One region of the Inquilinus sp. YAF38 genome, then DNA from elsewhere that is predicted to be linked to it. Evidence: riboswitches for the same ligand, from Rfam matches in the RefSeq annotation. Region 1 holds a riboswitch; each other region holds the start of a gene.
What was found. A riboswitch is a leader RNA that binds a small molecule or an ion and turns the genes downstream of it on or off. The one in region 1 is predicted to bind S-adenosylmethionine.
Positions count from the first base shown of each region.

Region 2: it holds a riboswitch for S-adenosylmethionine, as region 1 does, so the genes downstream of both, AB4Z01_RS26580 (hypothetical protein) here and metA (homoserine O-acetyltransferase MetA) in region 1, are expected to answer to the same signal.
Region 3: it holds a riboswitch for S-adenosylmethionine, as region 1 does, so the genes downstream of both, metZ (O-succinylhomoserine sulfhydrylase) here and metA (homoserine O-acetyltransferase MetA) in region 1, are expected to answer to the same signal.

Region 1 covers NZ_JBFRCU010000050.1:41,117-51,302, forward strand. Annotated here, with positions in the region: gene AB4Z01_RS21450 (Nramp family divalent metal transporter) at 1-343, shown strand, start outside; gene AB4Z01_RS21455 (arylamine N-acetyltransferase family protein) at 330-1,154, opposite strand; gene cysE (serine O-acetyltransferase) at 1,207-2,064, opposite strand; gene AB4Z01_RS21465 (2-hydroxyacid dehydrogenase) at 2,356-3,288, shown strand; gene AB4Z01_RS21470 (C40 family peptidase) at 3,413-4,279, opposite strand; gene AB4Z01_RS21475 (MarR family winged helix-turn-helix transcriptional regulator) at 4,276-4,632, opposite strand; gene AB4Z01_RS21480 (leucyl aminopeptidase family protein) at 4,673-6,058, opposite strand; gene AB4Z01_RS21485 (glutathione S-transferase family protein) at 6,150-6,785, shown strand; gene metA (homoserine O-acetyltransferase MetA) at 6,995-7,915, opposite strand; SAM-I-IV-variant riboswitch at 7,956-8,061, opposite strand; gene AB4Z01_RS21495 (TAXI family TRAP transporter solute-binding subunit) at 8,135-9,187, opposite strand; gene AB4Z01_RS21500 (MFS transporter) at 9,199-10,186, opposite strand, start outside.
Region 2 covers NZ_JBFRCU010000074.1:20,540-30,725, reverse strand. Annotated here, with positions in the region: gene argC (N-acetyl-gamma-glutamyl-phosphate reductase) at 1-723, shown strand, start outside; gene AB4Z01_RS26635 (gamma carbonic anhydrase family protein) at 729-1,280, shown strand; gene AB4Z01_RS26630 (lysophospholipid acyltransferase family protein) at 1,284-2,399, opposite strand; gene AB4Z01_RS26625 (hypothetical protein) at 2,522-2,725, shown strand; gene AB4Z01_RS26620 (tetratricopeptide repeat protein) at 2,760-4,130, shown strand; gene AB4Z01_RS26615 (DUF6065 family protein) at 4,306-5,085, opposite strand; gene AB4Z01_RS26610 (transporter substrate-binding domain-containing protein) at 5,134-5,907, shown strand; gene AB4Z01_RS26605 (hypothetical protein) at 5,948-6,178, opposite strand; gene AB4Z01_RS26600 (hypothetical protein) at 6,204-6,401, opposite strand; gene AB4Z01_RS26595 (cold-shock protein) at 6,507-6,716, opposite strand; gene AB4Z01_RS26590 (phosphotransferase family protein) at 6,930-7,691, opposite strand; gene coaA (type I pantothenate kinase) at 7,694-8,653, opposite strand; SAM-I-IV-variant riboswitch at 8,758-8,867, shown strand; gene AB4Z01_RS26580 (hypothetical protein) at 8,912-9,187, shown strand; gene phaC (class I poly(R)-hydroxyalkanoic acid synthase) at 9,314-10,186, opposite strand, start outside.
Region 3 covers NZ_JBFRCU010000022.1:48,296-58,481, reverse strand. Annotated here, with positions in the region: gene AB4Z01_RS12640 (HesA/MoeB/ThiF family protein) at 1-702, shown strand, start outside; gene AB4Z01_RS12635 (DsrE/DsrF/DrsH-like family protein) at 695-1,102, shown strand; gene AB4Z01_RS12630 (hypothetical protein) at 1,117-1,734, opposite strand; gene AB4Z01_RS12625 (efflux RND transporter periplasmic adaptor subunit) at 1,917-3,086, shown strand; gene AB4Z01_RS12620 (efflux RND transporter permease subunit) at 3,091-6,273, shown strand; gene AB4Z01_RS12615 (SH3 domain-containing protein) at 6,518-6,922, opposite strand; gene metZ (O-succinylhomoserine sulfhydrylase) at 7,029-8,237, opposite strand; SAM riboswitch at 8,281-8,357, opposite strand; gene AB4Z01_RS12605 (GNAT family N-acetyltransferase) at 8,429-8,902, opposite strand; gene AB4Z01_RS12600 (ABC transporter permease) at 8,905-9,771, opposite strand; gene AB4Z01_RS12595 (ABC transporter permease) at 9,768-10,186, opposite strand, start outside.

The DNA of each region.
Region 1 (10,186 bases):
CGCCACCCTGGCCGGGCAGATCGTGATGGAGGGCTTCCTCTCGATCCGGCTGAGACCCTGGCTGCGGCGGCTGATCACCCGCGGCATCGCCATCGTGCCAACGGTGATCGTCACCGCGATGTATGGCGAGAGTGGCACCGCCCATCTGCTGGTGCTGAGCCAGGTGGTGCTGAGCCTGCAGCTGCCCTTCGCCGTGGTGCCGCTGGTCGCCTTCACCAGCGACCGGGCCAAGATGGGCCGCTTCGCCAACCCGGCCTGGCTGAAATGGACCGCCTGGCTGGTCTCGGCGATCATCATCGTGCTCAACGTCAAGCTGCTGTTCGACTGGGTCACCGGGGCGTAGCCGGCCGGAGCAGTCGCTCCAGGGCTTGGTCGAGCCCGTCCGGCAGGGCCAGGCCGAACACCTCGGCCAGCACCGATTTCACCTCGGCGGCGTTCGCGAGGGTCCGCCGTTCGATGCCGCCGTCCAGCCGGTGCACGGCGTAGTCGGTATTGCGCAGGGCGTGGCGGCTGCCTGGCTGCGGCCGGGCGACGATCAGGCCGGTGACGAAATGCGAGCCGGGATGGGTGGCGAGGTACCAGTTGGCCGCCTCGTAATCGACCGGCCACTGCTCCTGCAGGTCGAAGCGGTACAGCGACTTCCACTCCTCGCCGACCTTGGTTTGAAGCTTGAGGTCGCGGTCGACGGGCAGCAGCCGGAAGGGCTCGTGCGGCGTCGGCTGCCCGATGCCGAGCTCGAGGCGCAGCACGCCGGTCAGGGTCTGGCCGCCGAAGCCGACATCGACGATCCGTGGCCCGTCATCGAGCACGACCCGCAGCAGCATATGGCTGCGCGGGCTGACATGGTCCTCCGGGTGGCCCCACAGCACCCGTGCGGCAAGGGCGGTCACCCGGAAGCCGATGGCCAGCAGCGCCAGGCGCAGCAGCAGGTTCTGCTCGAAGCAGTAGCCGCCGCGGCCGCCCTGCACCAGCTTGCGCTGCAGCGAAGCGGGATCGAGCAGCGGCGTACGGCCGAGGAACGGGTCGAGATTCTCGAACGGGATGGTGCAGGCGTGGCGGAAGACCAGCGCCTGCAGCGTCGCCAGATCCGGCGCCACCGGCCGGTCATGGCCGATCCGGCGCAGATAGGCGTCGAGATCGAAGCTGTCGGTCATAGCGGCTCCCCCACAGCAGCAGCCTGCGGAGGAGGAGCCTAACCCGACGCGGTCAGATCACGAAGTCGATGCCGGGCGGCACCGGGATCGAGTGGTCCATGGTGAGGGCAGGGAGTGGCTCCGAACACGAGCCGATGATGCGGGCGGGGACGCCCACCGCGGTCCGGTGCGGCGGCACGGAGGCCAGCACCACGCTGCCGGCACCGATCTTGGCGCCCTCGCCGATCTCGATGTTGCCGAGGATCTTGGCGCCGGCGCCGATCAGCACGCCGTCGCGAACCTTGGGATGGCGGTCGCCGCTTTCCTTGCCGGTGCCGCCGAGGGTGACGCCGTGCAGGATCGAGACGTCGTTGCCGACCACCGCGGTCTCGCCGATGACGACGCCGGTGCCGTGGTCGATCAGCAGCCCCCAGCCGATCCGGGCGGCGGGGTGGATGTCGACCGCGAGGCTCTCCGATACCCGGCTCTGCAGGAAGCTGGCGAGGGCGTGGCGCCCCTGGCCGAGCAGCCAGTGGCCGACCCGGTGCCATTGCAGCGCGTGGAAGCCCTTGAAGAACAGGAACGGCGTCAGGTGGTTGCGTGCCGCCGGGTCGCGGTCCTTGATGGCGTCGAGGTCGAGCACCGCGTGGCCGGCGATGGTCGGGTCGGCGCGCATCGCCTCGGACGCCAACGCCAGCAGCCGGTCATGGCAGGCGGTGTCGCATTCCAGCTTGGTGGCCAGCAGGCGGGCGAGCGCGTCGCTGAAATCCGCGGCGCCGAGCACGATGCGTTCGACGACCGGGGCCAGGATCGGCTCCTGCCGCGCCAGGACGGTGGCGGAATCGCGCATCAGCGCGAAGACCTCGGCGTTCCGGTCGAACACGATCGGGCCGGCAATTTCGGCCTTCCGCGCCAGGGCGGTGTCGGGCATGACCTCTTCCCCTTTGCCGGGCCGGGCGGCGGGGAGCTGCGCCCGGCAACAATGACCATCGAAATGAGATAGGACTTCCCCGGCGGCTTGTCATCAGCGGAGATGAATTCTTTAGTACTACATGAATCTTGTGATTAGATTTTTATTTCAACATGCAATTGTGTTTATAACCACGAGCTGCAGCGATCTGGGGTCCATATGTGTAGAGCGCCAGCGCCTAGCTTGGGCTGGCAATGGCGGGTCGGGATCTCGTACGGTCGCTCTGAATGCTGATCCCGGAGAACCACCAGAATGCCCGTCGCCGTCTTCGCCTCGGCCACCGATGATCCCGCCCAGTGGCTGCCGGCGCTGCGCACCGCGATGCCGGCGCTGGAGGTCCGGGTCTGGCCCGAGATCGGCGACCCGGCCGAGATCGACTATGCCATCGTCTGGAAGCCGCCGGCCGGGATGCTGGCGGGGCTGCCCAACCTCAAGGTGATCTATTCGCTCGGCGCCGGCATCGACGCCATGCTGCGCGACCCGACCCTGCCGGCCGACGTGCCGCTGGTGCGCATGGTCGATCTCAGCCTGACCGAGGGCATGGTCGAGTTCGTGGCCGAGCAGGTGCTGGCGATCCACCGCCAGGCCCGGACCTACCGCGCCCAGCGGGCGGCGGGGGTGTGGCGGCAGCACGACCAGCGGCTGGCGCGCGACGTCACGGTCGGCATTCTCGGCCTCGGCACGCTGGGCGGCGCCGTGGCGCGGGCACTGATGGCGCTGAACTTCCGGGTGGCGGGCTGGAGCCGGACGCCGAAGGCGGTCGAGGGCGTGGAAGGCTTTGCCGGCGCGGCCCGGCTCGACGCCTTCCTGGCGCAATCCGAGATCCTGGTCTGCCTGCTGCCGCTGACGGCGGAGACCGAGAACATTCTCGATCGCCGGCTGTTCGCCGCCCTGCCGCGCGGCGCCTGGGTGATCAATGCCGGGCGCGGCCATCACCTGGTCGATGCCGACTTGGTGGCGGCGCTCGATTCCGGCCATCTCGCCGGCGCGGTGCTGGACGTGTTCCGGACCGAGCCGCTGCCGCCCGACCACCCGTTCTGGACCCATCCGAAGGTGGTGCTGACGCCGCATGTCGCCGCCAACAACAACGCGACCTACGCGACCCTGCGCCTGGCGGAGCAGATCGCCCGCTTCGAGCGCGGTGAGCCGATGGAGGATGTGGTCGACCGGTCGCGGGGGTATTAGCCCCTCACACGTCGTCATTCCCGCGAAAGCGGGAATCTCTATCCGGTTGAGACGTGACGAGATCCCCGCTTTCGCGGGGATGACGAAACGGGGTTTTGGCTTCGAGAAGCCGCAGACGGCGGACCTACCGCTCGAACCGCCGCACCGCGGTGATGCCCTTGCCGTCCGCCGCCTGGGACCGGGCCGTGACCTCGCGCACCGGGTCGAGGGAGACGCAGGCGGCGCGGACATTGGCGTGGATCAGGGTCTCGCCGTCGACCATCAGCCCGACATGGCCGGGGAAATAGACCAGGTCGCCGCGCTGCAGCCCGGCGCCCTCATCGGTCCCGACCAGCGTCGCGGCGGTCTGCGCCTGGCGGTAGGTGTCGCGCTCGATGGCGTGGCCGGCGGCGGCACAGGCGAGCTGGGCCAGGCCGGAGCAGTCGATGCCGAGGCTGGAGCGGCCGCCCCAGAGATAGGGCACGCCGAGGAAGCGCTGCGCCGTCGCCACCACGTCGGGCTCGGCGGCGTCGAGCGGCCCCAGCGCCACCTCCGGCAGCCAGCCGCCGGGTTCCCCGGCCTCGCGGATCCGGGCATAGCCCTTCGCCGTCTCGATCACCTCGACCGGGCTGCGGAAGCTCAGAGCGCGGACCGGCGGCAGCTTGAAGTCGGGGCCCGGGTAGAGGAAGGCGCGGAAGGCCCGCACCCGGTGGGTCGGCGCGGCGATCCGGTCGGACAGGCCGGCCGCCTCGACATAACCGACATAGCCGTCCGCCATGAGCTGGCCCCAGGCCCAGCCGTCCTTGACCTCATAGACCGTGATGGTCTCGCCATGCAGCATCTCGGTCGCCTGGCCGCGCGATGCGTCGGGCGCCGAGCGCATCGGCACGATGCCGCGGACTGCCTGGTGCAGCGTGCCGGCGGCGTAGCGCTCCGCCGCATGAACGCCGCGCAGGCTCATCGCCGCGAGGTCCGGCCGCCACGGCACCAGCTTGCGGTCCAGCTCGGTCACGCCGCGACGCCGATCATGCTGGCCGCCTGGCGCACCAGATCGGCGAAGCCGTCGAGATAGGACTGCCCGGCCTCGGTCCGCTCGATCAGCACGTTGCGCCGGTCGGCCGTGTCGACGGTGCGGCGGGTCAGGCCGAGCTCGCCCAGACGATCGAGCGCCCGGGTCACCGCCGGCTTCGAGATGTGCAGGGTCGAGGACAGGCCGCGCACCGTGTGCGGCGCCGGGGTCAGATAGATGGTGAGCAGGAGCGCGATCTGCCGCGACGACAGGTCCGGCGCCTCGCGCCGGACCGCCGCGGTCAGGGCGTGGCGCCACAACTCCAGCGCCTGCAGCGAGGTCAGGGCGACGGTCATGCCGCTCCCGTCCCCGGCGACGGCGATACGGTCGATCGAATCAGCGCCGGCCTCCAAACCGCTCCTCCAGCAGGGCGTAGACCGCCCGCATCGTCATCGCCTCGCCGCCCTTCGGCCGGCCCGGGCGGTCGGCGGCGTTCCAGGCATAGAGGTCGATATGCACCCAGGGCACGCCCGGGGCGACGAAACGCTCCAGGAACAGGGCCGCGGTGATGGCCCCGCCGAAGCGCGTGTCGGGTGCGTTGTTGATGTCGGCGATGCCGGATTTCAGCAGCCGGTTGTAGGGCTGCCACAGCGGCAGGCGCCACAGCGGGTCCTCGACCCGGCGCGAGGCAGCGGCCAGTGCGTCGGCGGTGGCGTCGTCATTCGAGAACATCGCCGGCACATCGGTGCCGAGCGCGACCCGGGCGGCGCCGGTCAAGGTGGCGAAGTCGACGATGATCTCCGGCTTCTCCGACGACGCCTCCTCCAGCGCGTCGCACAGCACCAGCCGGCCCTCGGCGTCGGTGTTGCCGATCTCGACCGTCAGCCCCTTGCGGCTGCGATAGACGTCCATCGGCCGGAAGGCGTCGCCGGACACCGCGTTCTCGACCGCCGGCACCAGCACGCGCAGCCGCACCGGCAGCTGCGCCATCATCACCATGCGGGCGACGCCGAGGGCATGGGCAGCGCCGCCCATGTCCTTCTTCATCAGCAGCATGTTGCCGGAATCCTTGAGGTCGAGTCCGCCCGAATCGAAGACGACGCCCTTGCCGACCAGCGTCACCTTCGGCGCCGACGGGTCGCCCCAGGTGATGTCGATCAGCCGCGGCGCCCGGCTGGCGGCGCGGCCGACGGCGTGGATCATCGGGTAGTTGCGGGTCAGCAGCTCGTCGCCGGTGATGACGCTGAAACGGGCGCCGAATTCCTTCGCCAGCGCCTCGGCCGCCGCGGCCAGCTCGGCCGGGCCGAGGTCGTTGGCCGGGGTGTTGACCAGGTCGCGCACCAGCGTGGTGGCGCTGGCCGCGCGCTCGACCGCGGCGCGGTCGGCGGCCTGCGGCCAGACCAGCTTGGCCGACACCCGCTCCGGCCCCTTGTAGCGCCCGTAATGGTAGCCGCCGAGCGCCCAGCCATAGGCGGCGGTGGTGGCGGTCGCCGGCTCGGCCGAATCATCCAGCGTGTAGGTGCCCGCCGGCAGCCCGGTCGGCAGCCCGGCGAAGGCCCAGGGGTCGGAGGCGGAGTCGACTCCGACCAGGATCGCGTCGACCCGCCCGCCTTCGCCCGGCAGCGCCAGGGTGCGGCCCGATTCCGCGGCGAAGCCGTTGGCCTCGGCCCAGGCCCGCCGCGCCGGCGTCGCGACGGCGCGCCAGCCATCCAGCGCGGCCTTGCTGAGCGGGATCAGAGAGACGGTCTCTCCCTCGGCGGCATCGACCAGATTCGGCAGCACGGCGCAGGCCTTCTTGCGTTCGGGAACTCGGGGCGGCACACCATGCTCCAGCCCGTTTCCCTTGCCAACCCCTCAGCCCGAGCGGACCGTCATGCGCCTCATCATCGGCAACAAGCGCTACTCCTCCTGGTCGCTGCGGCCTTGGCTGGCCCTGGCGCATCATGAGATCGCCTTCGAGGAGATCCTGATCCCGCTCTACCGCGACGGGTCGAAGGAGGCGATCCTCAGCCATTCGCCGAGCGGCAAGGTGCCGGCCCTGATCGACGACGGGACGACGGTCTGGGACAGCCTGGCGATCCTGGAATATCTGGCGGAGCGCTTCCCGGATCTCGCTTTGTGGCCGAGCGACCCGGCCCGCCGGGCGCTGGCCCGATCGATCTCGGCGGAGATGCACAGCGGCTTCACCGGCCTGCGCAACGAGCTGCCGATGGACCTGGCGCCATCCGATCCCGGCCAGGCCCGCAGCGATGCGGCCGAGGCCGACATCGCCCGCGTCACCGCGATCTGGCGGCAGTGCCGCGAGGCGGCCGGGGCCGAGGGGCCGTTCCTGTTCGGCGCCTTCAGCGCGGCCGACTGCATGTACGCCCCGGTCGTCATCCGCTTCGACCGCTACCGCGTGCCGCTCGACCCGGCCTGCCGGGCCTATGCCGACGCGGTCCTGGCCCTGCCGGCGATGCGACGCTGGGTCGAGGCTGGACTGGCCGAGCCCTGGGTGCTCACCTTTTAGAGCGTCTTTGTAGTGCCTCTCCCGCCTGGCGGGAGAGGTCGGGCTCGCGCAGCGAGACCGGGTGAGGGTTGGCCCAGGCCTCGACAAAGAGCCCTCACCCGGAGCCGCTTCGCGTCTCCGACCTCTCCCGTAAACGGGAGAGGCAAAATCAGCTCCTTCGTGCGATAGGCTGATCGATCCGGCCCAAATCAACCCGCTCCAACCCCCGGCTAACCCCGCCCGATGTCGCCGACGTCGTAAGGCGTGGTCTGGTAGATCTGGTTGATCCAGTTGCCGAACAGCAGATGGGCGTGGCTGCGCCACCGGTTCTGCGGCCGGCGCTCGGGGTCGTTGCCCGGGAAATAGTCGTGCGGCAGGGCGATCGCCTTGCCGGCGGCGACGTCGCGGAAATACTCGTCGCCGAGCGTGTCAGTGTCGTATTCGACATGGTTGAACATGTGCAGCGACCGGCGGCTGGCATCTTCCAGCAGGCACAGCCCGGCCTCGTCCGACTCCATCAGCACCTTCATGCCGCTGGCGGCCGGGATGTCCTCGCGCCGGTTCTCGGTCCAGCGCGACACCGGGATGGTGAAATCGTCGGAGAAGCCGCGCAGATAGGGCGAGGCCGCCTCGATGATGCGATGGCGGTACACGCCGAACTTCTTCTCGGGCAGCGCGTGCTTGGGCACGCCGTGGAAATGATGCGCGGCGGCCTGGGCGCCCCAGCAGATGTTGAAGCAGCCATGGACGTTGGTCTGCGTCCAGTCGAAGACCCGGCGCAGCTCGTCCCAATAGGTCACCTGCTCGAACGGCATCGTCTCGACCGGCGCGCCGGTGACGATGAAGCCGTCGAACTTCTCGGCCCGGACGTCCTGCCAGTCACGATAGAAGGACAAGATGTGGTCGCTGGGCGTGTTGCGCGGCACATGGTTGGTCATCTTGACCAGCGTCAGCTCGACCTGCAGCGGCGAGGCGCCGAGCAGCCGGGCGAACTGGGTCTCGGTCTTGACCTTGTTCGGCATCAGGTTCAGCAGGCCGATCCGCATCGGCCGGATGTCCTGCCGCACGGCCTGCGCCTCGAGCATCACCATGACCCCTTCCGCCTCGAGGACGGAGCGGGCGGGCAGGTCGTTCGGAATCTTGATCGGCATTCGGCTCTGTTCCGCGTGTCGTGAGCAGGACCGATTGTGGATGGACCCGTTTGGTTGTCGGTTCGACCACATCCCCCCTCTCGGGGGCGCCACCTTGCTCGGGAAGCAGGTTGGCGTCGGGCAATGCCCAACTCCTGATGTGCCGCCAGTTCTACGGGGTCCGCCCGCAGATTTCAACTGGATGAATGCGCGGCGTCGTCCGGCCCGCCGGGCCTCGGCTCAGGGCGTGGCCCGGGCCGGCAGGCTCAGCACCGCATGCTCGGCATAATAGCGGGCGGCGCCGGGATGCAGCGGCACGCCGAGGCCGCGCGCGGCGCCGTCGATCGAGATCTCCTTGCCGCGCGGATGGCCCGCGGCCAGCAGGTCCAGGGTCGATTTCTGCCACAGGGCACGGGCGATCTCGTAGACCGTGGCCTCCTCGATCCGCTCCGCCACCAGCCAGATCGCCCCGACCGACAGGGCCGGCACCTCCACGGCGACGCCGTCATAGAGCCCGGCGGGGATCGGCTCCTGGGCGAAGAACGGCACCTTGGCGATCAGCGCCTCGGCCTCCGGCCCGGTGATCGGCAGCAGCCGGATCGGCCGCCGCCGCGCCAGGTCGGCGATCACCCCGAGCGGCGGGCCGCCGGTCATCACCATGGCGTCGAGCCCGCCTTCGGCCAGCAGGTCGGCCGAAGGCTCCGGCCGCTCATAGACCTCGGTCACATCCGTCTGCTTGAGGCCGTAGGCGGCCAGGATCAGGCGGATGTCGTAGATCGTGCCGGAGCCTTCGGCGCCGACCGAGACGCGCTTGCCCTTGAGGTCGGCGACCGACTGCACCGGGCTGTCCGCCGGCACCACAATATGGACGAATTCGGAGAACAGATGGGCGATGGCGCGCAGGCCGATCACCGGCGGCTCACCGGCGAACGGCCCCTCGCCGGCATAGGCGGCGAAAGCGACGTCGGCCTGGGCCAGGCCGGAATCGAACTCGCCATTCTGGATTCGGCGGATATTGTCGATCGAGCCGGCGCTGGCCTGGGCGACCGCGATCAGGCCGGAGACGCCGCAGCTGCCGCCGGCACTGCCACACGGCGGCAGGCCCGGGGGCCCGGAGATGGCGCCGGCGATGATGCCACCGATCGGGAAATAGGTGCCGCCGGTGGTGCCGGTGCCGATGCGGAAGAACAGCGGGTCCTGCGCCCGCGCCGGCAGCACCTCGCCGAACCCCGCCGCGGCCATCCCGGCGGCGGGAAGCACCGTGGTCAGCAGGCGGCGGCGGGTGAGCGGCATGGCGGTTCCCTTCAGGCGGCGTCGCGCATGGTCGGCGGCGTCTCGTCCGGCGCGCGCGGATCGAGCTCGGCCGCCACCGCCGTGGTGGTCGGCGCCACCGAGACGAAGCTGCCCTGCTCCTCGTTCGGCTTCGCCGCGCGCCGGGTCATGCGGTAGACGGTGAACAGCGCCAGCAGCGCCGCGACCGACCCAGTCCAGACGAACAGCCCATCCGGGCCCAGCAGCTGCATCACCTGCGACGCCACGATCGGCCCGAAGATCGCGCCCGTGCCGTAGCACAGCAGCAGGCCGGCGGCGGCCGGCACCAGCTGCTCCGGCGTCATGAAGTCGTTGGCGTGGCTGAGGCTGAGCGGATAGATGGTGTAGGATAGCCCGCCGAAGGCCGCGAGCAGCACCAGCAGCAGTGTCATCGAGCTGCCGCCGAACAGCGCCAGAGCTGCGCTGATCAGGGCCAGAGAGATGGTGATGCCGAGGAACACCTGGCGCCGATCGAAGCGGTCGGACAGCCGGCCGACCGGGTATTGCAGCAGGAAGCCGGCGAAGATCGCCGTCATCATGAAGCTGGCGATCCAGTTCGGCGCGGGGTCGATGGTGCGGGCATAGACCGGCCCCATGCCGGAGAAGGCGGCGCTGATCAGCCCGACCGAGACGCAGCCGGCGACGCCGAGCGGCGAGATCGCGATCAGGGTGCGCAGGCCGAAGCGCTTGACCTTGATCACCGGCGGCGTCTCGACCGGGGTCAGCGCCAGCGGCACCAGCGACAGCGACACCAGCATCGCCACCACCGAGAACAGGGCGAAGCTGGCCGGATCCATCATCGTCAGCCAGGGCTGCGACAGGCCGAAGGCGGTGTAGTTCACCGCCATGTAGGAGGACATCACCCGGCCGCGCACGGCATTCACGGCGCGGGCGTTCAGCCAGCTTTCGATGATGGTGAACAGCACCGCCATGCTGATGCCGGTGACCAGGCGCAGCGCCGCCCAGACGATCGGGTCGACC
Region 2 (10,186 bases), on a different contig from region 1:
GCCTCGACCGCCTATCGCACCGCGGAGGGCTGGACCTACGGCTTCCCCGAGCTTGCGCCCGGCCAGGCCGAGGCGGTGGCGAAGTCCAAGCGCATCTCCAACCCCGGCTGCTACCCGACCGGCGGCATCGCCCTGCTGCGGCCGCTGATCGACCGCGGCCTGGTGCCGGCGGACCACCCGGCGACCGTCAACGCGGTCAGCGGCTACACCGGCGGCGGCAAGAGCCTGATCGCCCGCTACGAGGTCGAGAAGAAGGGCCCGCCCTTCTACCTCTATGGGCTGAAGCTGGCGCACAAGCATGTGCCGGAGCTGCAGCGCTGGTCCGGCCTCAACCATGCGCCGATCTTCGTGCCCTCGGTCGGGACTTTCGCCCAGGGCATGCTGGTGTCGCTGCCGCTGCAGCTGTGGGCGCTGCCGAAGCGGCCCTCGGCCGCCGACCTGCATGCGGCGCTGGCCGAGCATTACCAGGGCCAGGCCTTCGTCTCGGTCGCGCCCTTGGCCGATGCCGAGGCGCTGGCGGAGCTGGAGCCCGAGGCGCTGAACGGCACCAACCAGCTGCGGCTGTTCGTCTTCGCCAACGCCAAGGAACCGCAGGCGCTGCTGGTGGCGCAGCTCGACAATCTCGGCAAGGGCGCGTCGGGTGCCGCGGTGCAGAACATGAACCTGGCGCTGGGGCTGGCGCCGACTGCCGGGCTGCTTCCGGCACGGTCGCAGGCGGCCTGAGCCCCATGGCCGCAGGTGCGGTGATTCTGCCCTATCGCAACAAGCAGCCGCGGATCGCGCCGGACGCCTTCATCGCGCCCGGCGCCGTGGTGATCGGCGATGTCGAGATCGGGCCGGGCACCAGCGTCTGGTTCGGCTGCGTCATCCGCGGCGACATGCAGCCGATCCGGATCGGCGCCCGCAGCAACATCCAGGACGGCACGGTGATCCATGTCGCCTCGGCCGACGGCCCGACTCATATCGGCGACGACGTCACCATCGGCCATATGGCGCTGATCCATGCCTGCACGCTGGAGAACCGCAGCTTCGTCGGCATGAAGGCCTGCGTCATGGACCGGGCGGTGGTCGAGAGCCGTGCCATGGTCGCGGCCGGGGCGCTGCTGACTCCCGGCAAGCGGGTGCCGGCCGGCCAGCTCTGGGCCGGCGGCCCGGCGCGGTTCGTGCGCGCCCTGACCGACGAGGAGCACGAGCACCACCGCAAGCTGGCGGAGGGCTATGTCGCGCTCGGCGTCGAATACCGCGCCAATGTGGTGCTGGATTCCGGGTCGGCGCTGTAGCCCTCAGTCCTTGAGCGCCGCCAGGCTGGCCTTGTAGGCTCGCACGCGTTGCCTCAGCTTGCGCGGGCGAGGCATCATCCAGCGCTTGTGCAGCCACAGCCACTGCTCGGGCCGGGCGCGGACCCAGCCCTCGACCACCTCGTTCAGCGCGATCGTCGCCGCCTCGATATCGGCCTTGCGGTCGCCGCTGCGCGGCATCGCCAGCGGTGGCTCGAACACCGCGCGGTAGCGGGCGCCCGCCAGCCGCTCGATCCTGACCGGGATCACGGCGCAGTCGAGATGGTAGGCCATGGCCACGGCGCCGGGCGAGGTCATGGCGTCGTGGCCCATGAACGGCACCTTCAGCCCGCCATTGTAGCGCTGGTCGACCATCATCCCGAGCACGCCGCCGGCGCGCAGCACCGACAGGGCGCGCTTGGCGTCCGATCCCTCCATCCGCTTTTCCAGCATGATGGTGCCGACGGAGCTGCGGATGCGGTGCAGCAGCCGGCCGACCAGCGGGTTCTTCGGCGGCCGGGCGATGGCGGTGAAGGGCACGCCGTGATTGGCGGCAACGGCAGCCCCGACCTCCCAATTGCCGAAATGGCCGATAGCCATGACCACGCCGCGGCCGCCGTCGCGGGCGGCCAGGAAATGCTCGATCCCTTCGACCTTGATGCGCCGGGGGCGGCGGGCCTCGCTGCGCCGCAGCTGGCCGAGATGCGGGAACTCGGCGATCACCCGGCCCAGATTGTCCCACATGCCGCGGATCACGCGCCCGCGCTCGGCGGCCGACAGCTCCGGCATCACCAGGCGCAGATTGGCGTCGGCCCGGCGCGAGGCGCCGAGGCGCGGCCCGAGGGTGCGGCCGACCCAGCCGCCGAGGGCGGAGGCGAGGTCGAGCGGCAGCGCCCGCATCACCCCATACAGGGCATAGAGGGGCAGTGCCTGCGTGACCGTGGCGAGGTGGCGGCGGCCGTGGCGCCGATAGTGCTTGCGGATGCGCCGGATCCGCGCCGACCAGCTGGATCGGGTGGAGTCCGGAGAATCGTTCGTACGCGTGATGAGTGCCTCGGTTTTGCTGGGGCCCGGTTCTCGAGCGGTCCGCGGCGGCGTTCGTGACGAGCTTACTCGTCGCATGAACACCTGTCCGGTGCCAGTTGTTTCGCGTTTCCGTACATTTCCTGACAGACGGCATCGCGGCCTTGCGCTGGACCGGCAAAGCGCCATATCACGGCGGCCCAGCCCGAAAGGAGAGGCAGATGAAGACGCCCGTGCCACCGAAGGCCGGGCCGAAGCGGCGCGATCCGCATGCGCTGATCGCCCGCCGGCTCGGCCACAAGATCGTCCCGTCCGGCAAGCTCTACAGCCGCAAGGACAAGCACCGAAGCCCCCGCCGCCCGGACGGGGGCTTCGCCATTTCGGGGGTAACGCAGGTTACAAGCAGCGCGGGGCAGGCAGGCTAGGCTATCCTGATCCAGAGCATGAGAGGATCGGGTCATGGGTCTTACCGACAGCCGGGGCATTCCGGTCTCGACCACCAGCCGTGCCGCGCTCGACCGCTACGAGGCGGCGGCCGACCGGCTGCACAGCTATTTCCGCGACCCACTGGCGGAGATCGAGGCCGCGCTGGCCGAGGATCCGGGCTTCGTCATGGGCCATTGCCTGCGCGGCACGCTGATGGCGCTGGCGACCGAGAAGGCGGCCGAGGCGCCGCTGCGCCAGAGCGTCGACGCGGCGGAGGCGCTGGCGGCCGGCGCCAATGAGCGCGAGCGCGGCCACATCGCGGCGCTGCGGGCCTGGCTGGACGGCGATTTCGCCGGCGCGGTCGACGCCTGGGGCCGGGTGGCGGAGGCTTGGCCGCGCGACGGGCTGGCGCTGCAGGCCGCCCATCTCGGCGACTTCTATCTCGGCCACACCCAGCTGCTGCGCGACCGCATCGCCCGGGCGCTGCCGGGCTGGGACGAATCGGTGCCGGGCTACGGCTACATCCTCGGCATGCACGCCTTCGGGCTGGAGGAGACCGGCGACTACCGCGCCGCCGAGGCGACCGGCCGCCGCGCCGTGGCGCTGCAGCCGCGCGATCCCTGGGCGATCCACGCCGTGGCCCATGTCATGGAGATGCAGGGCCGGCTGCCCGAGGGCGTCGACTGGCTGACCGGCCGCACCGGCGACTGGGCGCCGGACAACATGTTCGCCTTCCACAACTGGTGGCACCTGGCGCTGTACCATCTCGACCTCGGCGAGACCGCGACGGTGCTGCGGCTGTATGACGAGGCGATCCGGCCGCAGCCCTCGCCGGTGGCGCTGGAGACGCTGGATGCCACGGCGCTGCTGTGGCGGCTGCATCTGCGCGGAGTCGACGCCGGCGGCCGCTGGGCCGAGCTGGCCGAGACCTGGGCGCCGATGGCCGAGGACGGCTATTACGCCTTCAACGACATGCACGCGATGATGGCCTTCGTCTCCACCGGCCGCGACGCCGATGCCGACCGGCTGCTGGCGGCGCAGGCCCGAAGCGCGGCGGCGGGCGGCACCAATGCGGCGATGACGGCCGCGGTCGGGTTGCCGGTGTGCCAGGCGCTGCGCGCCTTCGGTGCCGGCGACTATGCCGCGGCGGTCGAGCTGCTGGCGCCGGTGCGGGCGGTGGCGCACCGCTTCGGCGGCAGCCACGCCCAGCGCGACGTGCTGGCCCTCACTTTGGTTGAGGCGGCGCTGCGCGGCGGTCAGGCCGAGCTGGCGCGGGGGCTGGCGGCGGAACGCACCGAGGCCAAGCCCGGCAGCCCGTTCAACTGGCGCCTCACGGCGCGTGCGCTGCGGCTGGCGGGGGACGAGGCGGGGGCGATGGCGGCGGAGACGAGGGCTGGCGCTTAGCTATGCGCGTTGCCTCTCCCGCTTGCGGGAGAGGTCGGAGACGCGAAGCGTCTCCGGGTGAGGGTTCTTTGTCGAGCCCCGGGCCAGCCCTCACCCGGTCGTCCTGCGGACGCCCGACCTCTCCCGCCAGGCGGGAGAGGCAACGCAAAAAGGCTGACCTGTCTCTATCTGAGGTTCACCCCTCCTTGAACGGCTTCAGCCGCAGCTTGATCTGGTGTTGCGCCGCCGGGGTGCCGTCCGTGTCCAGGCCGCGGTAATAGCCTTTCTGCCACTTCGCCTCATTGGCGTCGGTGCCGGGCACCGGCAGGTCGGCCAGGAAATCGGTGCGGCCCTGGTGGAAGGCCCAGTAGCGCGCCTCCAGCGCCGGGTCGTCGGACAGCGGCCGGACCTCCGGCTCGACCGCCTCGACCGCGTCGCGCGCCAGCGGGAAGAACAGGCAGAAGGGCTCGCCGGCGGCGAACTCGACCAGGTGGTTCGGCCGGGTGAAGCGCCAGTTCATGGTGAAGCCATAGGGCGACCAGTCGGTCTCGACCACCCCGGTCAGCGGCGCGATGCCGTCCTTCGGCGCGTTGGTCGGGCCGGAGACCCAGAGGTTGCAGCCCGGCTCGGTGCGCAGCAGCAGCGGCACATGGAAGGTCAGGATGCCGCTGCCGAAATGCCCGACCGCCGGTGCAGCACCGTCTTCGGACGCCTCGACCCGCACCGATTCCGGAGCCGTGCCGCCATCCCACCAGGCCCGGATCGGGGCCGGGCACAGGATCTCCCAGCCATGGGCGTTGGCGATGTTCAGCGGCAGGCAGCGATAGGCGAAGCCTTCCGGCGTCGCCGACATCCAGTCGCGCGTGGCCGGGGCCGGCCGGATCTCCAGATGGGTCCCGCCGATGGTGTAGGCGATCAGCTTCATGGCGGCGATGGTAGCCGCGACCGGCCGCGCGGACGAGGCTGTTGGTGGCATCCCATTCGTCCGACTAAGATCCCAGCCGAATCAGATCCGGGAGGAATCATGCGCCTGCTTGCCGCCGCCGCTCTGCTGCTCGTTCTGCCTGCCGCCGCGGCCGCGGCGGATCGCGTCGACACGCTCGACGCCGTGGCCAAGGCCGGAGTGCTGAAGGTCTGCACCACCGGCGACTACAAGCCCTTCACCTATCTCGACCCGGCCAAGGGCGAGTATGAGGGCATCGACATCGACATGGCCAAGGATCTGGCCGCCGCGCTCGGGGTGAAGGTGGAGTTCGTCAAGACCAGCTGGAAGACGCTGATGGCGGATTTCACCGGCGGCGCCTGCGACATGGCGATGGGCGGCATCAGCGTGAGCTTGCCGCGTCAGAAGCAAGCCTTCTTCAGCATCCCGATCGATGTCGACGGCAAGACGCCGATCACCCGGTGCGAGACTATCGACAAATTCCAGACGGTGGAGCAGATCGACCAGCCCGGCGTCAGGGTGATCGAGCCACCAGGGGGCACCAACGAGGCCTTCGTGCGCGAGAGAATCAAATCGGCGGAGATCACCATCTTCCCGGACAACACCAAGATCTTCGATGAGATCCTGGCCGGCCGGGCCGATGTGATGATCACCGATGCCAGCGAGACCCGGCTGCAGCAGAAGCTGCGCCCCGGCCTGTGCGCCGTGCATCCGGACCAGCCCTTCACCTTCGCCGAGAAGGCCTATCTGCTGCCGCGCGGCGACGTGGTGTTCAAGGCCTTCGTCGACCAGTGGCTGAATCTGCGCCTGAATGACGGCAGCCACGCAAAATTCAGCGCGACGTGGATGGGATGAGGTGGAGAGGCGGCGGCTCTCGGGCCGCCGCGCCGGTCGGCTATTGGCCGCGCAGGCGGGTCATGGTCTTGATCGGACCGCGGGGATTGCCGGACATCTCGGCGATCTTGCGGTCCTGGGCCTCGATGAACGCACGCACGGGGGCCTCGCCGTCCAGCCCATCGGCTTCGGCGCGCGGTACCTTGCGGTTCGAGCTCAGCGTGCCGTCCTGGTAGACGACGTTGAACAGCACGAAGGTGCTGTCATTGGATTGTTTCTTGCTCCGGGCCATGGTGGCACTCCGGTGACGGTTCGGGTCAGGACGACTCGGTCTGGTCGTCCTGGGGCGTGTCGCCGTCCTGGGGCATGTCGCCATCCTGGGGCGCGTCGCCATCCAGCCCGGCCTTGCGGCGGGCGCTCTCCTCCTCGCGCTTCTGCAGCTTCTCCTGCTTCTTCTGCTCCTTGGCGCGGTTGCGCTCGCTGCGCTGCTGATTGTAGTTCGGCTTGAACGGCATGACCGCCTCCCTCTGGCGCGACGCTTCCGCAGTATCGCAGGTCTGTCACAAGAAAAGGAGCGCCCGACGAGCGGGCGCTCCTGTTCCGCTCTGCAGCTCGAAGGCTCAGACGGCCTTCAGATTCTCCGCCGAGGTCTTGCCGCGCTTCGGGTCGCGCTGCTCCTCGTAGGAAATCTGCTGGCCTTCGTTCAGGCCACGCAGGCCGGCGCGCTCAACGGCCGAGATGTGGACGAACACGTCCGGGCCGCCGCTCTCCGGCTGAATGAAGCCGAAGCCTTTGGTGCTGTTGAACCACTTGACGGTGCCGATCGGCATCGCTTTCCTCCAACTAAGGGTCGCGCCGCACGAACTCGCACGACGCATCAGACGGTAACGGGGGAAGGCGAGGGATCCGCGGCCGCAAGGGCATGGCAGGCCGGCCGTCCGAACCAGAATGACCCTCTAAACATGGGGGAGGATGCGCGAATTGGCAAGTTCGACGACGAAATCGGCCGGAAACCCGCCGTTTGCCGCGGATTCGGCCGGGGGTCAGGGCGGTGATTCCGACCTAGCCATCGCCATCAGCGCCTTGATTTCGTCCGGCACACCCTCCACCAGGCGGGCGGCCGCGACCACGGGCAGCCACGCCAGGATCTGGTCCCGGCCCTCGCCCGCGGCGGCAGCATACGCGTCGACATAGGCTGCGGCCAGCGCCGGCGCGGCGGGATGGATCAGCACATAGGAGCGGCAGGCGTCGGCCGCCGGATCGCCGGCGCAGGCGTTGGGCCAGTCGACCACCACCTCGCGGCCGGGCGGGCCCAGGATGTTCCAGGGATGGAAATCGCCATGGCATAGCCGGTCGCCATCCGGCAGACCGGCGAGGGTGTCCAGCAGCCGGCGCGCGAGGGTCCGGCCCAGCATCCCGGCCGCACGGCCGATATTCGCCGCCAGCCGTGGCTTCAGGCCGGCGAGATGCGTGGCCGGGCGGCCGTGGATCTCCCGGTGCAGCCGGACCATCCGCTCCAGCCCGGCCACGGCCTCGCCAGGCCCGCGGAGGATGGCTTCGGCGAGGGGCGGGCCTTCGGCCCGGGTCATCGCGATGCCCCAGCGGCCGTCGGCCTGCCCGACGCCGCGGACCGACGGCACCGGCAGCCCGTGGGATTCGACCAGGGCCAGCACCGACGCCTCGTGCAGCGCCGCCAGCTTCGGCGCAGCCACCGTCGCCCGGTACAGCTTGACCACCCGATCGCCGGCGTCGAAGACCTCGGCCTCCTTGCCCGATCCGATCAGCGGTCCGAGGCGCAGGTCCATGGCTACATCCGGCGCAGGGCGACGGCGTCGACCGAATGATCGGCGGACTTGTGCAGCACCAACCGGGCGCGCTGCCGGGTCGGCAGGATGTTCTCGCGCAGGTTCACCCCGTTGATCTGGTCCCAGATCTCCCGGGCGGCGCGGCGGGCCTCGGCCTCCGGCAGGTCGCGCTGGTGATGGAAGTAGGAGGAAGGGTCCCGGAACGCGGTGCGCTGCAGCAGCAGGCGGCGCTCGACGAACCAGCGGGCGATGTCCTCCTCCTCGGCGTCGACATAGACCGAGAAATCGAAGAAGTCGGAGGTGACGACCGACGCCCCGGCCGGGGCCTGCAGCACGTTAAGCCCCTCGAAGACCAGGATGTCCGGCCGGCGGACCACCTGCTTCGCGCCGGGCAGGATGTCGTAGGCGAGGTGGGAATAGACGGGCGCCTCGACCTCCGGCCCGCCCGATTTCACCGCGGCCAGGAAGCCGATCATGCGGCGCAGATCGTAGCTCTCGGGGAAACCCTTGCGGCGCATCAGCCCACGCTCCTCCAGCACCGACTTCGGCCACAGGAAGCCGTCGGTGGTCACCAGCTCGACCCGCGGATGGTCGGGCCAGCGCGACAGCAGCAGGCGCAGCAGCCGGGCGAAGGTGCTCTTGCCGACGGCGACGCTGCCGGCGATGCCGATGATGTAGGGCGGGGGCGGGCCGGGCCGGCCGAGGAAGGCGTCCTGCACCCCGTCCAGCCGGCGGGCGGCGGCGACGTGCAGGTTCAGCAGGCGGGACAGCGGCAGCAGGATGTCGGCGACATCGGCCGGCGACACCGGCTCGTTCAGCCCGCGCAGCTCGGCCAACTCGGCCTCGGACAGCGCCATCGGCGTCGAGGCCCGCAGCGCCGCCCATTCGGCCCGGGTGAAGCGATCATAGGCGTTCGGCCGCGCCGCGAAGAGATCAGGCACCGGCCGGGAGGGATCGGACATCGCTGGCTCGCCGCTGGAGGACGGCCCAGGGTCGGACGATCCGGGGGGCGGAGGCAAGGGCACTCTATCCCTCTTGCGCCGCGCCGCGGCCCGCGCTAAACCCGGCCTCGCATCCAGAGCTGGGCTGACGCCCACGCCAACCTGCCTCCCGGGCAAGGTGGTGGCCTCTCGCAAGAGGGGCGATGCGGCCGGACCGGCAACCAAACGGGTCGAAAGCCGCGCGTCAGCCCTCCTCGCAACCGCGATGGAGGGTTTTTCATGTCTGCATACCAGTCCGCGGCGATCCCGCTGGCCCATCCCGGCGACACCGTCGAGCGGCTCGACGACCGCCTTTGTCCCCACTCGCGCGACCCGCAGCGGCGCGAGATCCTGTACGCCGTGGTGCATCGCGGCGCCGGGCCGTGGACCCATCTCTACCGCGTCGTCGTCACCGCCACGCTGCGGCCCGAGATCCATCTCGACCGGGTGCTGGAAGGCGATCGCCTGGCCGAGCTGCGGCGGGCTTATGCGGCGGTGGATGAGCTGGCGGCTTGAGGCGGAGCCGGCCCCCTCCCTCCTTGTCATGCCCGGGCTTGACCCGGGCATCCAGAAGGTCTCGACATCCTCTGGATTGCCGGGTCAAGCCCGGCAATGACAGTTAAGAGAGAGCGGTTTGGAGCCCTATGTCGCCCGCACGTAGCGCCCGGGGGCGTCCTCGATCGGGGACAACCCGCCGTCGCCCGGCTGGCGGGCCGGGACTTGGCCGCCGGTGTGGCGGGCGACCCATTTCTGCCATTCCGGCCACCACGAGCCCTCGACCTGCTCGGCGGCTTGGAGCCAAGCCTCCGGGGTCTTCGGCGTACGCGTGTTGACCCAGTGGCAGTACTTCTTCGCCGCCGGCGGGTTGACCACCCCGGCGATGTGGCCCGAGGCGCTGAGGCAGAAGCGCACCGGCCCGCCGAACAGCTGGGTCCCGGCATAGGTCGAGGCCCAGGGCGCGATGTGGTCGTCGCGTGTCGACAGCATGAAGGTCGGGGTCTTCACCGTGGTCAGGTCGATCGGCACCCCGGCCAGGGTGATGCCGCCGGGCTGCGCCAGCCGGTTCTCCTGATACATGTTGCGCAGGTAGAAGCTGTGCATCGCGGCCGGCATCCGGGTCGCGTCGCTGTTCCAGTACAAAAGGTCGAAGGGGAAGGGGTCCTTGCCCAGCAGGTAGTTGCTGACGACGAAGGACCAGATCAAGTCGTTGGCGCGCAGCAGGTTGAAGGTCGTGGCCATCGCCGAGCCTTCGAGATAGCCCTTGCCGGACATCTTCGTCTCGATCGTCCGCAGCTGCTCCTCGTCGACGAAGATGCCGAGCTCGCCCGGATCGGTGAAGTCGGTCAGCGTGGTCAGGTAGGTGGCGCTCTTGACCCGGTCCGCCTCGCCCTTGGCCGTCATCCAGGCCAGGGTGCAGGCCAGCAGCGTGCCGCCGAGGCAATAGCCGATGACGTTGACCTCGCGCTCGCCGGTCGCCTGCTCGATCGCGCCGAGCGCCGCCAGTGACCCTTCCAG
Region 3 (10,186 bases), on a different contig from region 1:
CGGGTGCTGGTGATCGGCGCCGGCGGCCTCGGCTCGCCCCTGCTGCTGTACCTCGCCGCCGCCGGGATCGGCACCATCGGGCTGTATGACGACGACCTGGTCGAGCTGTCCAACCTGCAGCGCCAGGTGGTGCACGACACCACCACGCTGGGCCAGCTCAAGGTCGACAGCGCCACCGCCCGGCTGCAGGCGCTGAACCCCGAGGTCATGGTCGAGCGCTTCGCCGAGCGGCTGACCGCGGCCTCGGCGCTGGAGCGGGTGGCCGCCTTCGACATCGTGGTCGACGGCAGCGACAACTTCGCCACCCGCTACCTGCTGAACGATGCCTGCTACCTGGCGCAGCGGCCGCTGGTCTCGGCCGCGATGCTGCGCTTCGAGGCGCAGCTATCGACCTTCAAGGCGCATCTCGGCGACCCGCACCCCTGCTACCGCTGCCTGTTCCCGGCGCCGCCCGACCCGGGCACGGTGCCGAGCTGCTCGGAGGCCGGCGTGTTCGGCGCGCTGCCCGGCGTGCTGGGGTCGATGCAGGCGATCGAGACGATCAAGGAGATCCTGGGCATCGGCGAGGGCCTGTCCGGCCGCCTGCTGCTGTACGATGCGCTGGAGGCGCGGCTGCGCGAGATCGCCCTGCCGCGCGACCCGGACTGCCCGTTGTGCGGTGACAACCCGACGATGACCGACCTGTCGCATCACCATGGCTGAGGGGCCGGCGGGAATCGGCGCGCTGTCGATCGTGGTGTTCGACGGCCGCTTCGACCGCGTGCATTACGCCCTGGTTCTGGCCAGCGCCGCCGCCGCGACCAACCGCCGGGCGACGCTGTTCTTCACCGGCCCGGCGCTGCGGGCGCTGCTGCCCGAGGGCTGGCGCCGGCTGGATGGCGGCGCCGAGGCGCAGGAGGCGGAGTTCGCCGCCCGCCGGGTGGCGACCTTCACCGAGCTGCTGGAGGCCTGCCAGGCGCTGAGCGTGCGCTTCGTCGCCTGCGAGATGGGGCTGCGCGCGCTTGGCCTCACCCCAGCCGAGCTGGCGGTGCCGGCCGAGATCGCCGGCGTCGTCACCCTGCTGGCCGAATCGCCGCGCGACGGCCAGCTGCTGTTCATCTGACCCGGTCGAGTCTCTCAGGAAACAGGCACGCGGAACTGGAAGGCCGGCGCCGAGGTCAACCGGTCGTTGCGGCTGCCCGACGGACCGTTGGTCGAGAGCTGCATCGACCGGGTATTGCCGGTGAGCGGTCCGGCGAAGACGAAGCTGGCGGTCACCCGCGAGCGCGGGGAGACCTGGACCTCCGGATTGTCGGCCGGCGGCACGAAGGGATGGCTGCGGCCCCTGTCGTCCACCAGGACCAGGCTGCTGCCGCCGCGGTTGAGCGAGACCGACCGGTCGGACCGGTTGAGGATGCTGGCGGAGACGATGATGCTGTCGGCCCGGTAGGTGATGCCGGTCAGCATCATCGCCACGCCGCTCGGATGCGCCTGCTCCTGCTCGAGCCGGACGGTGCGTCCCGCATCCTGGACGGCCGGCGCCGCAGGGGCCGCCGGGAGCGCCGCGGGCGCCGCCATCGGCTGTTCCGGCCGCGACGGGATGCCCGGCTTGACCAGCGGCTGGGCCGGGGTAGGAGTCGACGCCGACCGGCCGGGCAGCGTCAACGGGTCATCGTTCAGCAGCGAGCTCTGGGCCTGAGCGGCAGTCGCAACCGCCGCCACGGCGAGCGCGATCAGAGTCGGCCGAAACCTCATCACAATCCTCCAGACCTCATTGCTTGCTCAACCCGCGGTCGGTCTCACTGTTCCGCTCGCGCAATATCTGCAAGATGCTTTCCCGACAGCAAAACAATGATACCGTGCACGGGATTGGGCGCCTGCGGCGCAACAGAGCATAAACACATATTCTGATCAAAGCCGAAGGAGACGGGCCCATCATGACGGGATCCTGGATTGCGCGCCGACATCGCGCCCCCGCCATCGCCTTCGGCCTTCTCCTCCTCGCCGGCTGCAACGAATCCTCCGAGAAGCAGGCCCAGGCGCCGCAGATGCCGCCGCCGGCCGTCGGCGTCGTCACCGCCGCCAAGCGGCCGGTGGCCGCGGGCGTCACCTTCGTCGGCCGGGTCCAGGCGGTGAACAAGGTGGACCTGGTGGCCCGGGTCGAGGGCTTCCTGCAGCAGCGCAACTACACCGAAGGCCAGGAGGTGAAGGCCGGCCAGCAGCTGTTCGTGCTGGAGAAGGACACCTACCAGGCCGCGGTCGACCAGGCCCAGGCCAACCTGGCCAGCGCCCAGGCCACCGCCGACAACGCCAAGCTGCAGACCGACCGGGCCCGCGAGCTGATCAAGAACCAGAACGTCTCGCAGGCGACGCTGGACGACCGCATCGCGACGGAGAAATCGGCGGTGGCATCGGTGCAGCAGAACCAGGCGGCGCTGGAGCAGGCGCAGATCAATTTCGGCTACACCGACATCAAGGCGCCGTTCGACGGGCGCGTCGGCATTTCGGCCTACAGCGTCGGCGCGCTGGTGGGGCCGAGCACCGGGACGCTGGCCACCATCGTCAGCCAGGACCCGATCTACGTCGTCTTCCCGGTCAGCGACCGCTTCATCCAGGACGTGCAGCAGGCCAGCGGGTCCGGCAGGGTCGAGCCGCAGGACGTGGTGGTGAAGCTGACCCTGGCCAACGGGTCGGAATACCCGCAGACCGGCAAGATCGACTTCACCGACGTCAAGGTCGACCAGAACACCGACACGCTGATGGTGCGGGCGGTGTTCCAGAACCCGAACCGGATCCTGACCGACGGGCAGTACGCCCGGGTGACGGCGGAGCGGAAAGACCCGGTCGAGGCGCTGGTCATCCCGCAGCGCGCGATCCTGACCGACCAGACCGGCAGCTATGTGCTGGTGGTCGGCGAGGGTAACAAGGCGGCCGCCAAGCACATCACCACCGGCCCCAACCAGGGCGCCGACGTGGTGGTGCAGCAGGGGCTGAACGACGGCGACGTCGTCATCGTCGACGGCGTGCAGAAGGTGCGGCCGGGCCAGGAGGTCAACCCCGCCCCTGCGGCAGCCGACGCAACGCCGGCCAAGCCGGCGGGGAAGTGACCCGATGCTGTCCTCGATCTTCGTCGATCGCCCGCGCTTCGCGATCGTCATCGCGATCGTCATCACCCTGGCCGGGCTGATCGCGATCCGCAGCATCCCGATCGCGCAGTTCCCCGACATCGTGCCGCCGCAGGTGTCGGTCAGCGGCGCCTATCCCGGCGCCAGCGCCGCGGTGGTCGAATCGACCGTGGCGCAGCCGATCGAGGCCCAGGTCAACGGCGTCGACAACATGCTGTACATGTCGTCGACCAGCGGCAGCGACGGCTCGTACTCGCTGACCATCAGCTTCGCCGTCGGCACCGACCCGGACATCAACACCGTCAACGTCCAGAACCGCGTCGCCCTGGCCGAGCCGAAGCTGCCGAGCGAGGTGACGGCCCAGGGACTGACGGTGAAAAAGCAGTCCTCGGCGATCCTGCAGCTGGTCACCCTGTATTCGCCGGACAAGAGCCAGGACGCGCTGTTCCTGAACAACTACGCGATCATCAACGTGGTCGATTCGCTGGCCCGCGTCAGCGGCGTCGGCCAGGCGTCGCTGTTCGGCACCCTGAACTACGCGATGCGGATCTGGTACAGCACCGATCAGTTGACCAGCTTCGGCCTGACCCCGAACGACATCGTCACCGCGGTGCAGGGCCAGAACGTGCAGGCCGCCGTCGGCCGCCTGGGCGCCCAGCCGATGCCGGACAACCAGCAGATCCAGGTGACGCTGCAGACCCTGGGCCGGCTGACCGACGTCAAGCAGTTCGAGGACATCATCCTGCGCGCCAACCCGGACGGGTCGGTGGTGCGGCTGAAGGACGTGGCGCGGCTGGAGCTGAACGCCCAGTCCTACGACACCACCGCCCGGCTGAACGGCGCGCCGGCCGCGGTGATCGGCATCTACCAGTCGCCCGGCTCCAACGCCGTCTCGGCGGCCGAGGGCGTGCGGGCGGAGATGGAGCGGCTGAAAGAGCGGTTCCCCGCCGGCGTCGACTACCGGATCACCTACGACACCACCGTCTTCGTCACCGAGACCATCGGCGAGGTGATCAAGACCCTGCTGGAAGCCTTCGTGCTGGTCGCGATCGTGGTGTTCGTGTTCCTCGGCAACCTGCGCGCCACGCTGATCCCGATCATCGCGGTGCCGGTGTCGCTGGTCGGCACCTTCGCGGTGCTGCTGGCCTTCGGCTTCTCCGCCAACACCATCTCGATGTTCGCGATGATCCTGGCGATCGGCATCGTCGTCGACGACGCCATCGTCGTGGTCGAGAACGTCGAGCGGGTGATGGCCGAGACCGGGCTGCCGGCCAAGGAGGCGACCAAGCTGGCGATGCGCGAGATCACCGCGCCGATCATCGCCATCACCCTGGTACTGCTGTCGGTGTTCGTGCCGGTCGGCTTCATCCCCGGCATCACCGGCGAGCTGTACTCGCAATTCGCCGTTACCGTGTCGGTGGCGATGCTGATCTCGGCCCTGAACGCGCTGACGCTGAGCCCGGCCCTGTGCGGCGTGTTCCTGAAGCCGCACCGGCCCGGCCACCGCCCGGGGCTGTACGGCCGGGTCATGGGCCGGGTGTCCGGCGGCATCGACAAGGTGCGCGACGGCTATGCCTGGATCGTTGCCCGGCTGGTGCGGATGGCGGTGCTGTCGATCGCGCTGATCGCGGCCTTCGGCGGCCTGGCCTGGCTGCTCAACAGCGCCACCCCGACCGGCTTCCTGCCGGACGAGGACCAGGGCCTGTTCTTCGTCGAGATGAAGCTGCCGGCCGCCGCCGCGATCAGCCGCACCACCCAGGTGACCGAGCAGGTCGAGGCGCTGGTCAGGGACATCCCCGGCGTTGCCGACATCACCGGCGTGGTCGGCCGCAGCTTCATCGACGGCCTGGCCGAGCCGAACGCCGCCTTCCTGGTGGTGGCGCTGAAGCCGTTCGACGAGCGGGTCAAGGAAGGGATCACGGTGTTCAACGTGATCCGCCAGGTGGCGATCCGCACCGCAGGCGTCCGCGACGCGCTGATCATCCCCCTGAACCTGCCGCCGATCATCGGCCTGGGCACCGCCGGCGGCTTCCAGTACCAGCTCGAGGATCTCGAGGGCAAAAGCCCGAACGAGCTGGCGGCGGTGGCGCAGGGGCTGGTGGTGGCCGCCAACCAGACGCCGGGCCTGGCCCAGGTCTTCACCTCCTACAACGCCAACACGCCGCAGATCTTCCTGAACCTGGACCGCGAGAAGGCGCAGAATCTCGGCGTCGGCGTCAGCGCCATCTTCAACGCGCTGCAGGCGACGCTGGGCGGCTTCTACATCAACGACTTCAACCTGTTCGGCCGCACCTGGCAGGTGATCGCCCAGGGCGAGGCCAACGACCGCCGCACGGTCGACGACATCTACCGGATCTATGTCCGCTCCTCGACCGGCCAGATGGTGCCGATGCGGTCACTGGTCGACGCGCAGCAGCAGCTCGGGCCGCTGTTCATCACCCGCTACAACAACTATCGGGCGGTGAACATCCTGGGCAGCGCCGCGCCGGGCTTCAGCTCGGGCGAATCGCTGGCGGCGATGACCAAGGCATCGGCCGCCACCCTGCCGGCCGGCTACGGCTTCGAATGGACCGGCACCGCGCTGCAGGAGCTGGAGGCGGCCGGCCAGACCGGCTTCATCCTCGGCCTCGCCGTGCTGTTCGCCTATCTGTTCCTGGTGGCGCTGTACGAGAGCTGGTCGATCCCGATCGGCGTGCTGCTGTCGGTCATCGTCGGCATCGTCGGCGGCATGGCGGCGCTTTGGATCGCCGGCCTGTCGAACGACGTCTACGCCCAGATCGGCATCGTCGTGCTGATCGCGCTGGCCAGCAAGAACGGCATCCTGATCGTCGAATTCGCCAAAGCCAAGCGCGAGGAGGGGTCGTCGATCGCCGAGGCCGCGATCGAGGGCGCCCGGCTGCGCTTCCGGCCGGTGATGATGACCAGCTTCGCCTTCATTCTGGGCCTGGTGCCGCTGGTGACGGCGGCGGGCGCGGCCGCGGCCAGCCGGCGCGGTGTCGGCACCTCGGTGTTCGGCGGCATGATCGCGGCCTCGGCGATCGGCATCTTCCTGATCCCGATGTTGTACGTCACCCTGCAGCATGTCCGCGAATGGGTGCATGAGAAGCTGCTGGGCGGCTCGATCGCGCCGAAGCCGCGGGCCGAGGCGCCAAGCACGCCGGCCGAATGAAACAGGGCGGCTCCTGCGGGAGCCGCCCTTTCACTTTGGCTGCCAGAACGCAACTACTTCGGCTCAAGCACACCGATTGCCTCTCCCGCCTGGCGGGAGAGGTCGGGCGTCGGCAGGACGACCGGGTGAGGGCTGGCCCGGGCCTCGACAAAGAGCCCTCACCCGGAGCCGCTCCGCGTCTCCGACCTCTCCCGTAAACGGGAGAGGCAACAACTCCGCAGGACGACCGGACTTCCGATCCGGCTTAATGCGCCCAGCGGCCGCGGTCGTGGTACCAGGGCCGGCCGCGATAATAGTTGTCCCAGTAGGGGCCGGCGTCGAACCGGATCACCGGCACGCCGATCACCGGCGCGGCCTCGACGATGACCCGGCGGCGATGCTGCACATCCGCCGCCAGGAAGCGGCCATTCGCCCAGCCGCGGTCGGGGCCGACGCCGATGTCGCACCAGGCCCAGCCATCGACGCAGCCGAAGATCTGCACCGGCACGCCCGGCCGCAGCCGCGCCACCGTCGGGTAGTCGGCGCCCGGACCGGCGCGCAGCCGGGCCGGGGCGGTGGTGTAGCCCGGCGCGGCATCGGCGGCCGTCGCCGTCAGGGCCGTCAGCGCCAGCCCGGCCATCGCGGCCAAGGCGAGCTTCCATCTCATCATGCGAACTCCAGGGATCGAGATCCCCCTTCGTCCGCCTCAACGCGGCAGAGCCGGAATCCGGTCGCCGGATGAGCGGGGCGCGGCGCCGTGCCTCACCCCCATACCGTCAGCCGGCGTGCTTCGCCGCGTCCAAGGCACGGGACAGGTCGCGCTCCAGGTCCTCGATGCCCTCGAGGCCGATCGACAGCCGCACCAGCCCGTCGGTGATGCCCATGGCGGCGCGGTCCGCCGCCTCCATCGCCCGGTGGGTGGTGGTGGTCGGGTGGGTGGCGAGCGACTTGGTGTCGCCGAGATTGTTCGAGATATCGACCAGCTGCAGCGCGTCGAGAAAGGCGAAGGCCGCCGCCTTGCTGCCGAGGTCCAGGGAGACCAGCGTCCCGCCGTTCTTCATCTGGCGCTTCGCCAGTTCGTGATGCGGATGGCTTTCCAGCCAAGGGTAGCGCACCGAACGGGCGGCCGGATGCGCCTCGACCAGCCGGGCCAGGCGGTGGGCGCTGGCGACCTGGCGCTCGACCCGCAGCCCGAGCGTCTCCAGCCCCTTCACCAGCACCCAGGCGTTGAACGGCGACAGCGCCGGGCCGGTGTGCCGGTAATAGGGCAGGAAGTCGTCGGTCAGGAACTTCTTGTCGGCGAGGACCGCGCCGCCCAGCACCCGGCCCTGGCCGTCGATGTGCTTGGTGGCGGAGTAGATCACCACATCGGCGCCGAGCTCGAGCGGCTTCTGTCCCAGCGGGGTGGCAAAGACGTTGTCGATGAACACCTTGGCGCCGGCGGCATGGGCGATCTTCGCCACCGCGGCGACGTCGACCAGATCGAGCGTCGGGTTGGCCGGCGTCTCCAGGAACACCGCCCGGGTGTTCGGCCGCATCGCCGCCTCCCAGGCCGCGAGGTCGGCGCCGTCGACGAAGGTGGTGGTGATGCCGTAGCGCGGCAGGATGACGTTGAGGATGAAGAAGCAGGAGCCGAACAGCGCCCGGCTGGCCACGACATGGTCGCCGCCGCGCAGATGGCAGAACAGGGCGGTGAACACCCCCGACATGCCGCTGGCGGTGACGTGACAGCCCTCCGCCCCTTCCAGCAGGGCCAGGCGCGTCTCCAGCACCTCCAGCGTCGGGTTGCCGTAGCGGGAATAGACGAAGCCGGGATCGTCGCCGGTGAAGCGCGCCTCGGCCGCAGCCGCGCTGTCATAGACGAAGCCCGAGGTCAGGAAGATCGCCTCGGAGGTCTCGCCATAGGGCGTTCGTCGCGTGCCGCCGCGGACCAGCACGGTCTCGGGGCCGAATTCGTCTTCGCTGGGGGCTTCGTATCGATCCATCTCGACCTCCTCCTCGACCCGACCGGGAGGCGGTGCGTGCGGGACCTGCGCGCAACCGACCTTTTAGCGGAGTTTAACGTGGCCGCAAGCCGGTCGGCTCAAATCACCACGGGGCCGCCCGGGAGGACGACGGCCCCAAGACTTATCGGCAAAACGACGATCGGGCAATGCGTTTCCGGCAACGCTGCCCGTCATCCCTCGGCCAGGGCGTAGAGCACGAAGGGCATCTCGATGCCCTCATACAGCCTGCGGTAGGAGCGGCAGAGGCGGAAGCCGCGGGCCTCGTAGAAGCCGCGGGCGAGCCGGTTGTGGGCGAAGCTCTCCAGCGTCCGGCACCCGCGCGCCACGGCGTCGGCCAGGAGGACGGTGCCGGCCGACCGGCCCTGCGCCGCCGGGTCGACGAACAGCATGTCGAGATGCGACCCGGTCATCAGCGAGAAGCCGAGCGGCGTGCCCTTGGTGTCGACCGCGATACGCAGGTCGGGCAGCCGGGCGGCGAAGCGGCGGGCGAAATCCTCCGGCCGCTTGCGGTCCAGGATCGCGGCCGGGAGGATGTGCTCGAAGGCGGCGCGGGTGCTGCGCCAGGCGACCTGCGCCACGGCCGGCAGGTCCGCCGCCGCCGGCGGCCGGACCGTCACCGCCGCCATCGTCCTGATGTCACCCATCGTCAACTGCCCCGCAGCCTGGGATCGAGCGCGTCGCGCAACCCGTCGCCCAGCAGGTTGAAGCCGAAAGACGCCAACAGGATGGCAAGGCCGGAGAAGATCGAATCCCAGGGCGACAGCAGCAGGTAGCTCCGCGCCTCGGCCAGCATGCGGCCGAGCGACGGCGTCGGCGGCTGGGTGCCGAGGCCCAGGAAGGACAGCGAGGCCTCGACCAGGATCGCGGTGGACAGGGCCAGGCTGGCCTGCACCAGGATGACGCTGGCCAGGTTGGGCAGCACGTGGCGCCACAGCACCCGCCCCTCCCCCGCCCCGATGGCGCGGGCGCCGAGCACGTACTGGCTGCCGGCCACCACCAGGGCCGGCCCGCGCAAGAGGCGGGCGAAGACCGGGATGTAGACCACGCCGATCGCCAGCGCCGTGGTGGTCGCCCCCGGCCCCAGCACGGCGACGATGCCGATCGCCAGCAGGATGATCGGGAAGGCGAACAGGATGTCCATCAGCCGCATGCCGGCGCGGTCGAGCCAGCCGCCACGCAAGGCCGCGGCCACGCCCAGGGTGCCGCCGACCAGCAGCGCCAGCAGCACCGCGCTGGCCGAGGCGGCGAGCGAGGCGCGGTAGCCGTAGAGGATGCGCGACAGCACGTCCCGCCCGAACTGGTCGGTGCCGAGCCAGGCCGCGGCGCTGGGTGGCTTCATCCGCCGGATCACATGCTGGGCCAGCGGGTCGTCCGGCGCGAGCCAGGGCGCCAGCAGCGCCGCCCCGACCTGCAGCAGCACCAGCGCCCCGCCGATCCAGACCAGCGGGTGCCGCGGCGCCGGGATGCGGCGGCGCGACGGCGGCGCCAGGGTTTCCGGGAGGGGTGCCGTCATCGCAGGCCGATCCGCGGGTCGAGCGCGGCGTAAAGCATGTCGGTGACGAAGTTCACGACCACGAATCCGGCGGTGACCAGCAGGATCGCCGCCTGGATCAGCGGGTAGTTGCGCTCCGCGATCGCGCCCAGCATCAGCCGGCCGAGGCCCGGCAGGGCGAAGACCTGCTCGACCACGATGGCGCCGCCGAACAGATAGCCGGCGGAGATGCCGAGCGCGGTGACGAAGGGGATCATGGCGTTGCGGAAGGCGTGGTCGAACACCACCGCCCGCTCACTGACCCCCTTGGCCCGGGCGGTGCGGATGTAGTCCTGCCCCAGCGCGTCGAGCATGGCCGAGCGGACGATGCGCGACAGCGACGCCAGCACCGGCACGGCCAGGGCGATGGTCGGCAGCAGCATGCGCTGCAGGTTGC